Kineosporia succinea: one gene and its partner. The protein of the gene in region 1 interacts with the protein of each later gene in a pairwise test. Links are inferred from orthologs where the notes say so. Each region holds a gene or a part of one and is shown on either strand. Other genes may lie near its edges.

Region 1 (5,528 bases):
CGCTGCTCGCCGCGGCCAAGATGGACAAGCCGATGACCGCCGTGATCGGTGAGGCCGCGGCGCTGCGCGACAAGGCCTCCTGGTTCGAGACCAAGCCGCTGTTCGGCTGGCGCGTGCTCGTGCCGCGCACCAAGCAGCAGGCCGGCGGGATCGTGAAGGAGCTGGCCGACCACGGCGCGACCGCCCAGGTGGTGCCGACCATCTCGGTCGAGCCGCCGCGCACCCCGCACCAGATGGAGAAGGCGGTCAAGGGTCTCGTCACCGGCCGCTACGAGTGGATCGGCTTCACCAGCGTCAACGCGGTGCGCGCGGTGCGGGAGAAGTTCGAGGAGTTCGGCCTGGACGCCCGGGCGTTCGCCGGTCTCAAGGTCGCCGCGGTGGGTGGCGTCACCGCTACCGCGCTGCGCGACTGGGGCATCGAGCCCGACCTGACGCCGGCCGAGAACCAGTCCGCGATCGGCCTTCTCGAGTGCTGGCCGCCCTACGACGAGGTGCTCGACCCGATCAACCGGGTCTTCCTGCCGCGCGCCGACATCGCCACCGACACCCTGGTCGCCGGGCTCGAGCAGAACGGCTGGGAGGTGGACGACGTCACCGCCTACCGCACCGTGCGGGCCGCGCCGCCGCCCGCCGAGACCCGTGAGGCGATCAAGAGCGGCCACTTCGACGCGGTCGTCTTCACGTCGTCCTCCACGGTGCGCAACCTGGTCGGCATCGCCGGCAAGCCGCACGCCACCACCGTGGTCGCCTGCATCGGCCCGCAGACCGCGAAAACCGCCGAGGAGCACGGCCTGCGCGTCGACGTCCTGGCGGCCGAGCCGAGCGCCGACGCCCTGGTCGCCGCGCTCGCGGAGTACGGTGCGGGTCTGCGGCTGAGTGCCGACGAGGCGGGCGAGCCGGTGCTGCGCCCGAGTCAGCGCAAGGGTTCCACGAGGAGGAACGCGAAGTGAGCTTCCCGGCGCACCGCCCGCGTCGCCTGCGGGTGAACCCCGCGGTGCGCCGCCTGGTGGGGGAGACCCGGCTGCACCCGTCCGACCTGGTGCTGCCGGTGTTCGTGAAAGAGGGCCTGGCCGAACCGCATCCGATCAGCTCGATGCCGGGGGTGTACCAGCACTCGCGCGAGTCCCTGCGGAAGGCGGCGTCGGAAGCCGCCGGGCTCGGGCTGGGCGGGATCATGCTGTTCGGCATCCCGGCCGCGAAGGACGCCGAGGGCTCGGGCGCCACGGATCCGGACGGCATCCTCAACGTCGCCGTCGCCGACGTGCGCGCCGAGGTCGGTGACGACCTAGTCGTGATGGCCGACCTCTGCCTCGACGAGTTCACCGACCACGGCCACTGCGGCGTGCTGCGTCCCGACGGCTCCGTCGACAACGACGCCACGCTGCAGCGCTACGCCGACATGGGGGTGGCGCTGGCGCAGGCCGGCGCCCACATGGTGGGCCCGAGCGGAATGATGGACGGTCAGGTCGCCGTGATCCGGAAGGCGCTGGACTCCAGCGGTTTCGCGGAGAGTGTGTCGATCCTGGCGTACGGTGCGAAGTACGCGTCCGCGTTCTACGGCCCGTTCCGCGAGGCCGTGGACTCGTCGCTCGAGGGTGACCGCCGCACCTACCAGCAGGACCCGGCGAACGGCCGGGACGGCCTGCGCGAGATCGAGCTCGACATCGCCGAGGGCGCCGACATCGTGATGGTCAAGCCGGCGATGAGCTATCTCGACGTGGTGGCCCGGGCGGCCGACCGGTTCGACGTCCCGATCGCGGCGTACCAGATCTCGGGTGAGTACGCGATGATCGAGGGCGCCGCCGCCAACGGGTGGATCGACCGGGACCGGGCGATTCTCGAGTCGCTCCTGAGCATCCGCCGGGCCGGGGCGTCGATCATCCTCACCTACTGGGCCTCCGAAGTGGCGCAAACCCTGCGTTCGTAACGGTTCTCGCCCTTCGAAGGGGTCGTCGGACCACCCCGACGGCCCCTTCAGTGCGTCCGTGAACGGTCGACGGGGCGCACGCAGGCCGTCACCCGGCCTGTCAGGGGCCCAAGACCGAGGAGGACGCGATGGGCGTGGGATCGGTGAGCAACAACTACGGCTTCGTCGGCAACGGCGGGACCGACGTCCTGGTGGCCATGGCAGCCATCCAGCAGCGCGCCGACGGCCGGATGCTGGCGTTCCGGGCCGCCGAGGCCGCCCAGGCGGCGGCGCAGGCCGCGCAGATGGCGGCCGTGCAGGCGATCGGCGCAGGGCGCGTGGACATGTATCTGTAGCCGGGCCGACGGACCCCCCAGGTGCGGGACCGTGGGCCGGAGCTGGGACACTGCATCATGTGACAGACGTCAGTGGGGTCTACCCGGCCGACGCTCCCGCCTCGCAGGCGCTCTTCGATCGCGCCTCCGCCGTGACGCCCGGTGGTGTCAACTCCCCGGTGCGCGCCTTCCGCGCCGTCGGGGGCACACCGCGCTTCATGGTCCGGGGCGAGGGGCCGTATCTCTTCGACGCAGACGGTCGGCGCTACGTCGACCTGGTCTGCTCCTGGGGCCCGATGATCCTGGGGCACCAGCATCCGGCGGTGGTGGACGCGGTGCGTTCCGCTGCTGCGAACGGGTTCTCCTTCGGCACGCCGACCGAGGGCGAGGTCGCCCTCGCCGAGGAGATCGTGTCCCGGGTCGCGCCGGTCGAGCAGGTGCGCCTGGTCTCCAGCGGCACCGAGGCCACGATGAGCGCGATCCGCCTGGCCCGCGGCTTCACCGGCCGCAGCAAGATCGTCAAGTTCGCCGGCTGCTACCACGGCCACGTCGACAGCCTGCTGGCCGCGGCCGGCTCCGGGCTGGCCACGTTCGCCCTACCCGACACCCCGGGAGTGACGGGTGCGGCGGCCGCCGACACGATCGTCCTCCCGTACAACGACGTCGACGCCCTCACCAGGATCTTCGAGGCCGACGGCCACGAGATCGCCGCCGTCATCACCGAGGCCGCCGCCGGCAACATGGGCGTCGTCCCGCCGACCCGCGAGTTCGAGACCGCCCTGCGCGACCTCACCCGCCTCCACGGTGCGCTGCTCGTCTCCGACGAGGTGATGACCGGTTTCCGGGTGTCGAAGGCGGGCTGGAACGGGCATTCCGACATCAGCGCCCCCGACCTGCTCACCTTCGGCAAGGTCATGGGCGGTGGCTTCCCGGCCGCGGCGTTCGGCGGGCGCGCCGACGTGATGGCCCACCTGGCCCCGTCCGGCCCGGTCTACCAGGCGGGCACGCTGTCGGGTAACCCGGTGGCCACCGCGGCCGGTCTGGCCACGCTGAAGAACTGCACCGACGACGTGTACGCGCACCTGAAGGCCGCCTCGGCGAAGCTCGCCGGCGCCGCCCACGAGGCGCTGAACGCCGAGGGCGTGCCGCACGCCATCCAGTTCGCCGGCTCGATGTTCAGCGTGTTCTTCACCTCGCTGGACTCGGTGAGCACCTACGACGAGGCCAGGCAGCAGGACCTGCCCGCCTTCGCCGCGTTCTTCCACTCGATGCTGAGCCAGGGCGTCTACCTGCCGCCGAGCGCCTTCGAGGCCTGGTTCCTGTCCGCCGCCCACGACGACGCCGTTCTGGACCAGGTCGTGGCGGCTCTTCCGAAGGCCGCGAAGGCCGCCGCCGAGGCTGGGAGTATGACCCGGTGACCGAGAACCCGCCCAGCGGTGAGAGCGCCGCGCCGCTCACCAACGACGAGCTGATCCACCCCGACGTCCCGCCCGCGCCCCACCACCTGCCGCCGGTGAGCGCGGCCCCGGTGGCCGGTGACGAGGCGAACCACCGCACCACCGTGCACCTGCTGCGCCACGGTGAGGTCTACAACCCGCAGGGCATCTTCTACGGCCGCCTGCCCGGGTTCCACCTGTCCGACCTGGGGCAGCGGATGGCCGAGCGGGCCGCCGGGTTCTTCTCCACCCGCGACGTGGTGCTGGTCGTCGCCTCGCCGATGGAGCGCGCCCAGCAGACCGCCCTGCCGGTCGCCGCCGCGCACGACCTCGAGGTCGGCACCGACCCGCGGATCACCGAGGGCACCAGCGTCTTCCAGGGCCTGACCTTCGGCGTGGGCGACGGCTCGCTGCGGCACCCGCAGCACTGGTGGCACCTGCGCAACCCGTTCCGGCCGAGCTGGGGCGAGCCCTACGAGCAGGTCGCCGCGCGCATGCTGGCCGGCGCCGCCGACGCCCGCGACAAGGCCGTGGGCCACGAGGCGGTGCTGGTGAGTCACCAGCTGCCGGTCTGGATGGCCCGGCTCAAGGTCGAGAACCGCCGCCTGTGGCACGATCCGCGCAAGCGTGAGTGCTCGCTGGCCTCGGTCACCTCGATCACCTACCACGACGACAAGGTCGTCTCGGTGGCCTACACCGAGCCCTCCCGGGACCTGCTGCCCGGTGCACAGAAAATTGCGGGAGCCTGACGGTCATGTCATCACCCGGACGGCGCTGGATCCTCGCGGTCGGCGCCACTGCTCTACTGGCGCTGACCGGTTGCTCCGGCTCGTCCTCGTCGGGCGGTGAGGCCGTGGACGGCGGCGCCGTCCAGGTCATCCCGGCCTCCGACCGCAAGTCACCGATCGAGATGTCGGGCACCACGGTCGACGGTGAGCAGCTGAACATCGCCACGCTGCGCGGCAAACCGCTCGTCATGAACGTCTGGGGCTCGTGGTGCGGTCCGTGCCGCACCGAGGCCCCGGCGCTCGAAGAGGCCTACAACGAGCTGAAAGACACCACGAACTTCGTCGGGATGGCGTTCCGGGACACGAAGACCGGCGCCAAGAACCACGAGAAGGAGTTCGGCATCACCTACCCGAGTCTCTACGACGAGGGTGATCTGCTGCTGAACCTCAACGGGGCCGTGACCTCGCAGTCGATCCCCGTCACCCTGATCCTCGACTCGCAGGGCCGGATCGCCGGCCGCTACGTCGGCATCGTCACCAAGGTGACGCTGATGGACATGGTCGAGGACATCGAGGGGGACAGCGCCGCATGACCGGCACGGTGCTGAACGGGCCTCTGCTGCTGGCCGTCCCGATCGCGATCCTCGCGGGACTGGTCTCCTTCGCCTCCCCCTGCGTGCTGCCGCTGGTGCCCGGCTACCTGGGCTACGTCACCGGCCTCACCGGGGAGGACCTGGAACAGCAGCGCCGCAGCCGGATGGTGCTCGGCGTGCTCCTGTTCATCGCCGGCTTCACCGCGGTCTTCGTGACCATGGGCTGGGTGGCGGGAGCGGTCGGGCGCTCGCTGCTGGAGTACAACGACGTGATCACCCGGGTGCTGGGCGGCGTCACGATCGTGCTCGGCCTGGTCTTCGCCGGGTTCCTGCCCGGCCTGGCCACGGAGAGGCGGCTCAGTTTCCGGCCCACCGCCGGCCTGATCGGCGCCCCGCTGCTGGGCGTGGTGTTCGGCCTCGGCTGGACCCCGTGCATCGGCCCCACGCTCACCGCGATCGTGTCCATGTCGAGCGGTTTCGGCGACGCGAAGCGAGGCGGGCTGCTGGCTTTCGCCTACTGCATCGGCCTG
Region 2 (5,382 bases), 200 kb from region 1 along the record:
CAGCCAGCCCGGCATGGTCTCCGGCGGCGCGAACACCGAACTGACGAACGTGAGCGGGAACAGGATCATCATCGCCATGCCCATCACGGCATTGGGCGTGCGCACCTTCAGGCCCAGGATCAGCCAGAGCCAGCTGAGCGAGAAGCAGAACACCAGCAGCAGCCCCACGGCCGCGATCACGCCGACGAAGCCGCCGGGCGCGCGGTAGCCGATGAGCACGCCCACCACCAGCACGATGGTGGAGGCCATCAGGTAGCGCAGGGTGTCTCCGAGCAGCGCCCCGACCAGCAGCGAGGGGCGCCAGACGGGCAGCGACCGGATGCGGTCGAACACGCCCTTCTCGATGTCGCTGTTGATGGTCATCGCGGTGTACATCGTGATGAACACGATGGTCTGCACCAGGATCCCCGGAAGCGCGTACTGCAGATACTCTTTCGGTGATCCCGAGACGGCGCCGCCGAACACGTAGGTGAACATCAGCGTGAACATGATCGGGAACATGGTCACGTCGAAGAGCTGCTCGGGCACGTGCTTGATCTTGAGCAGGGCGCGCCAGCCAAAGGTCAGCGAGGAACTGACCGGGCCGGCCGCGGGCGGGCGCTCCGAAGAGCCGAGGGCCGCGAGAATCTTGGCGTCGACGGTCTTCTTCGCCGGCGCCGGGCTGATCGTGCTCATGCCGCAGCCTCCTTGTCAGCCAGGTGCCCGGTCAGCGCCAGGAACACCTCGTCGAGACTCGGTTGCCCGAGCGAATATTCACTGATCACCAGGCCGCGCTCACCCACCCGCTGCAGCGCACCGGCGACCGCGGTGGGGTCGACGACCCGCATCGAGATCGAGGCCGCGTCGGACTCCAGCACCGGCTCGGCGTGCAGGCTCTCGGCCAGCAGCCGGGCCACCTCGTCACGCGCGGCCGGGTCGGCCACGCGCACCTTCACCGCGCCGGAGCCGACCGAGGCCTTGAGCTCGCCGCTCGTGCCCTCGGCGATGACCTTGCCCTGGTCGATCACGGCGATGCGGTCGGCCAGCTGGTCGGCCTCTTCCAGGTACTGCGTGGTGAGCAGGATCGTGGTGCCGGCCCCGACCAGGGCCCGCACGATCTCCCAGACCTGGTTACGGCTGCGCGGGTCGAGGCCCGTGGTGGGCTCGTCGAGAAACATCAGGTCGGGCCGCACCACGATGCTGCCGGCGATGTCGATGCGCCGCCGCATACCGCCCGAATACGCCTTGACCTGCTTGTTCGCCGCGTCGGAGAGGTCGAAGGCGGCGAGCAGCTCGTGCGCCCGCTGCTTGGCCGCGCCGCGCCCGTAACCGTAGAGACGGCTCAGCAGGAGCAGGTTCTCCAGGCCGGTGAGGTCTTCGTCGAGCGAGGCGAACTGCCCGGTCATGGCCACCCGGGCCCGCACCTGCCGGGCCTCGCGCACCACGTCGTGCCCGAGCACGGTGGCGGTGCCCCCGTCCGGCTCGAGCAGGGTGGCCAGCATCCGGATGGTGGTGGTCTTGCCGGCTCCGTTCGGCCCCAGCACGCTGTAGACGCCGCCGGTGGGGATCCGCAGATCCACCCCGTCGACGGCCCGCATCTCGCCGAACTTCTTCACCAGACCGGCTGTTTCAATAGCCAGGTCGGTCATCGCACCCTCCCGGATGAGTCGGTTTCACGTGCTTGGACCGGCCCGCCGCCCAGAACTCATCGGCCCTCCGCCAACAACGCACAGGTCTTCCACAAGTTCCCGGCTCGCGAGAATAGGCCGTCCGGGGGCCGCACCGCGCTTCCCTTTTCGCCCGGGCGTAGCCTGAAACGACTCCGAGCGAAGGAGAACGACGATGTCTCTAGGCCCACCCGACGGCGTCAACGACCACGACTACGGCCCCGACGATGCCGCCCGACCGACGCGCCCCAGCGACCGCGGCGCCTGGCGCAACCACGACCACGACACCACCGACGACGAGGTGGACTCGGGAGTGAGCCGGCTGCCACTGTCCTGAAACGTTGCCTCGGGCAATTGAACTCGTCAGGTCACCCGAACCCGGGGCAACGTTCTAGAACAACCTGTCCAGCAGCAACTGCAGCGAGAACTCCACGTGGATGCGCGCGATCTCCGACGCCCCGTCGGCGTCCCGTGCGCACACCGCGTCGATGAGCTGCCCGTGCTGCCGCGAGGTGGTGCGCAGCGACTCCTCGTCGTACAGCGCCCCGATGTGCCGGTTGAAGTGGAACAGGCGCTGGTCGCGGATCGTGCGCAGCAGCCGCGGGTTTCCGGACGCCCCGCTGATCAGATCGTGGAACTCGTCGTTGGCCGTGCCCCGCTGAACCAGGGTGATCAGGTTCTCGCGCGTCATCACCTCACGCCGGGCCTCGATGCGCTCCAGCGTGGCCCCGTCGGCGTTGAGCGCCGCCAGCCGGGCCGCGTGTGACTCCAGTGCTGCCCGCACCCCGTAGATCTCGCTGATCTCCTCGGGCTGGTAGGCGTGCACGATCCAGCGCCGGCGGCGGGAGTCGACCAGGCCGTCGGCCGCCAGCCGCTGGATGCTCTCGCGCACCGGGGTGCGCGAGACGCCGAGGCGCTCGGCGATGTCGTCTTCCACCAACGGCGTGCCGGGAGCCAGCACGCCGTCAGTGATCTCCTGCCGGAGGGTGCCGTAGACGGTCTCCGAACGGAGAACGGGCCGCGCGCCCTCGGAAACAGACATTCGCTCAGTAAACCGGGCGCTCGGTGTCACCGGCCAGTCCCTTGTCCCACGCGGGCACCGGCGGGGCGTAGTCGATCATGTGAGGCACGTCGACGTCGATGTAGAACGGACGCGGATCGGCGGCGAACGACTCCAGCGCCGCCTTGAGCTGCTCCGCCGAGGTCACCTTGACCCCGTCCACCCCGTTGGCCCTCGCCACCAGCACCGCGTCCACCGGACCGGGGTCCACGCCGAAGTAGCGACCCCCCGTGTAGAGGTGCTGCAGCATCTTGATCCAGCCCATGCTGTTGTTCGTGAGCTGCACGAACAGGATCGGCAGGTGGAAGCGCGCCGCCGTCTCCAGCTCACCGCAGGACATCGCGAAGCTGCCGTCGGCCGTCACCGAGACCACCGGCCTACCCGGCAGAGCCTTGGCCACACCGATCGCGGCGGGGATGGCGTAACCCATCGGGCCGTGCCCGCGCGGGATCACGGTGCGGCGGCCGGCCTGCGCAACCGGCCAGAACACGGCCACGTTCGGGGTGGGGGTGCCCGGGTCGCCGACCACGGTGACGTCGTCGCCCAGGGCCGCGTGCACCGACTCGATCACGGTGCGCGGGTAGAGCACGCCGGGGGCGAACTCGGGCTCCTCGGTGGGCGGGGTGGCATCGGCGCGGGCCTGCGCCACCTCGGCCTCACGGGCATCGAGCTCCCGGACGACGGGGAGCTCGGCCAGGATCTGCCCGAGCACCGTCTTCGCGTCGCCGGCCAGGCCCAGGGAGCCCGGGAAGTTGCGGCCCGCGCGATCGGCCTCGATGTCGATCTGGATCACCGTGACACCCGACCGCGCCGGGGCCGTCCAGGAGTTCGTGTTGGTCGCGTTGCCCCGGGTGCCGACCAGCAGCACCACGTCGGCCTCGGCCACGTAGCGGTTGGTGCCCGGCTGGCCGCCGTTGTTGCCGACGATCCCCAGCCACCACGCGTCCTTCGTCGAGATCGCGCCCTGGCCGTGAATACTCGTGGCCACCCCGGCCCCGACGGCGGCGGCGAGCCGCGCGAGCTCGGCGTACGCGTCCGAGGCGTGAACGCCCCCGCCCGCGACGATCGCGGGCTTCGCCGCGTTCTGCAGCACCTGCGCGGCCTGGCGGACGAGATCCTCACCGGCCGCCGCCCGCTCACCGGGCAGGGTGGCGGTCGAGGTGACGACCGGCGCGTCCGTGATCTCTTCCAGCACGTCTTCCGGCACGATCAGCGCGACCGGACCGGGACGTCCACTGACCGCCGTGACCAGCAGCGAAGCGACGGTCGCGGGAATGTCGCAGGCCCGGTCCACGACCGCCTGGGCCTTGGTCACCGCACTGAACAACGCCACCTGGTCGATCTCGGTGAGCGCACCGGTGTTCCGGCTGCCGCGGTGGATGTCGGAGGTGAGCAGCAGCACCGGGATGCCCGAGGCGTACGCGTCGCCGAGACCGCCCACCACGTAGGTGGTTCCGCCGCCGCTCGACACCTCGACCACGCCGACGCGGTTGCGCACGCGGGCGTACCCGTCGGCCATGTAGGCGGCGTGCCGCTCGTCGCGCGCGAGCACGTGCTCGATGGCGTCGCGCCGGTGGAACAGCGCGTCGTAGAACACCACACCGGTGTCTCCGGGCACACCGAACAGGGTCTCGACGCCGTTGGCGATCAGGGCCTCGACGAGAACGTCAGCACCGCGACGCCCGGTCGGCTGGGGAGAAACGCTGGACATGGTGACCTTTCAGGATCCGGTACAGAGGTGGTGACGGGCGCACCCGGCCAGCAGGCCGGCCGCGTCCGCGAGCAGGGAGTCATCGAAAACCGCTCGAGGTGAATGGTTCCCGGCCTGCGGCTCGGAATCGGGGAAAGCCGCGCCGAGATATCCGAACGCGCCGGGAACCTGGGCCAGGATCTCGGAGAAGTCCTCCGAGCCGCTGCGCGGGTTCTCGAGCTCGACGTAGGTGCCGAGGGTGCGCGCCACCTGCTCGAGCACCGTGGCGGCCTGCGGATCGTTCACCGTGGGGGCCATCACCGGGGTGAACGTGACGTCGGCCCGGCAGCCCGACGCGACCGCGAGTTCCTCGGCCAGCGCCGGGAGCTCGACCGCGATCCGCCGGGTGTGGGCGGGTGAGAACGTGCGGATGCCCGCGTTCAGCGTGGCCCGCTCGGCGATCACGTTGGGCGCGGTACCGGCGTGGAACTCGCCGAAGGTCAGCACCACCGGATCGAAGGCGTTGAAGCGGCGCGCCACGTAGGTCTGCACGGCCGTCATGATCTGCGCCGCCACCGGGATCGGGTCGAGCGCCTCGTGCGGCCGCCCGCCGTGCCCGCCCCGGCCGATCACCTCGATACGTAAGGTGCTGTAGGCGGCCATGATCGGCCCCGGGCGCCCGAAGAACACTCCGTGCGGCAGGTCGGACATGACGTGGAGGGCGTAGGCCGCGACCGGTTTCGAGCCACTGGCCGCGAGCACGCCCTCGGCCAGCATGGCCTTGGCCCCACCGTGGCCCTCCTCGCCGGGCTGGAACATGAAGACCACGTCCCCGGAGAGGTTCTCCCGGTCGGCCGCCAGCTGGTGAGCGGCCCCGACCAGCGCGGCGGTGTGCAGGTCGTGCCCGCACGCGTGCATGGCGCCGTTGGTCGAGGCGAAGGGCAGGCCGGTGTCCTCGGCGATCGGCAGGCCGTCCATGTCGCCGC

The links. Proteins that work in one complex are often made in the same cells at the same time.
Region 2: the proteins of hemL (region 1) and J2S57_RS13290 interact in binary tests that used the Escherichia coli proteins (3 or more experiments, as listed by UniProt). The link is inferred for Kineosporia succinea from one-to-one orthologs.

The regions. Positions count from the first base shown.
Region 1 is NZ_JAUSQZ010000001.1:3,244,012-3,249,539, forward strand. Bases 1,635-4,490 are described here. They hold hemL (glutamate-1-semialdehyde 2,1-aminomutase), read left to right. Parts: upstream 1,635-2,321; coding sequence 2,322-3,659; downstream 3,660-4,490. Other genes in these bases: hemB (porphobilinogen synthase), read left to right, coding at 1,635-1,927; J2S57_RS14210 (hypothetical protein), read left to right, coding at 2,062-2,262; J2S57_RS14220 (histidine phosphatase family protein), read left to right, coding at 3,770-4,426; J2S57_RS14225 (TlpA family protein disulfide reductase), read left to right, coding at 4,432-4,490. Also shown: J2S57_RS14200 (bifunctional uroporphyrinogen-III C-methyltransferase/uroporphyrinogen-III synthase), read left to right, coding at 1-950; more of hemB, read left to right, coding at 947-1,634; more of J2S57_RS14225, read left to right, coding at 4,491-4,998; J2S57_RS14230 (cytochrome c biogenesis CcdA family protein), read left to right, coding at 4,995-5,528. UniProt on the Escherichia coli protein: Aminomutase that catalyzes the transfer of the amine group on carbon 2 of glutamate 1-semialdehyde to the adjacent carbon 1 to form 5-aminolevulinate.
Region 2 is NZ_JAUSQZ010000001.1:3,039,034-3,044,415, reverse strand. The notes cover bases 864-3,573. They hold J2S57_RS13290 (GntR family transcriptional regulator), read right to left. Parts: upstream 2,689-3,573; coding sequence 2,038-2,688; downstream 864-2,037. Other genes in these bases: J2S57_RS13285 (thiamine pyrophosphate-binding protein), read right to left, coding at 2,693-3,573; J2S57_RS13295 (hypothetical protein), read left to right, coding at 1,822-1,983; J2S57_RS13300 (ATP-binding cassette domain-containing protein), read right to left, coding at 864-1,628. Also shown: J2S57_RS13305 (ABC transporter permease), read right to left, coding at 1-675; more of J2S57_RS13300, read right to left, coding at 672-863; more of J2S57_RS13285, read right to left, coding at 3,574-4,417; J2S57_RS13280 (M20 metallopeptidase family protein), read right to left, coding at 4,427-5,382. UniProt on the Escherichia coli protein: Transcriptional activator of the glcDEFGB operon which is associated with glycolate utilization, and encodes malate synthase G and the genes needed for glycolate oxidase activity. Also negatively regulates the transcription of its own gene.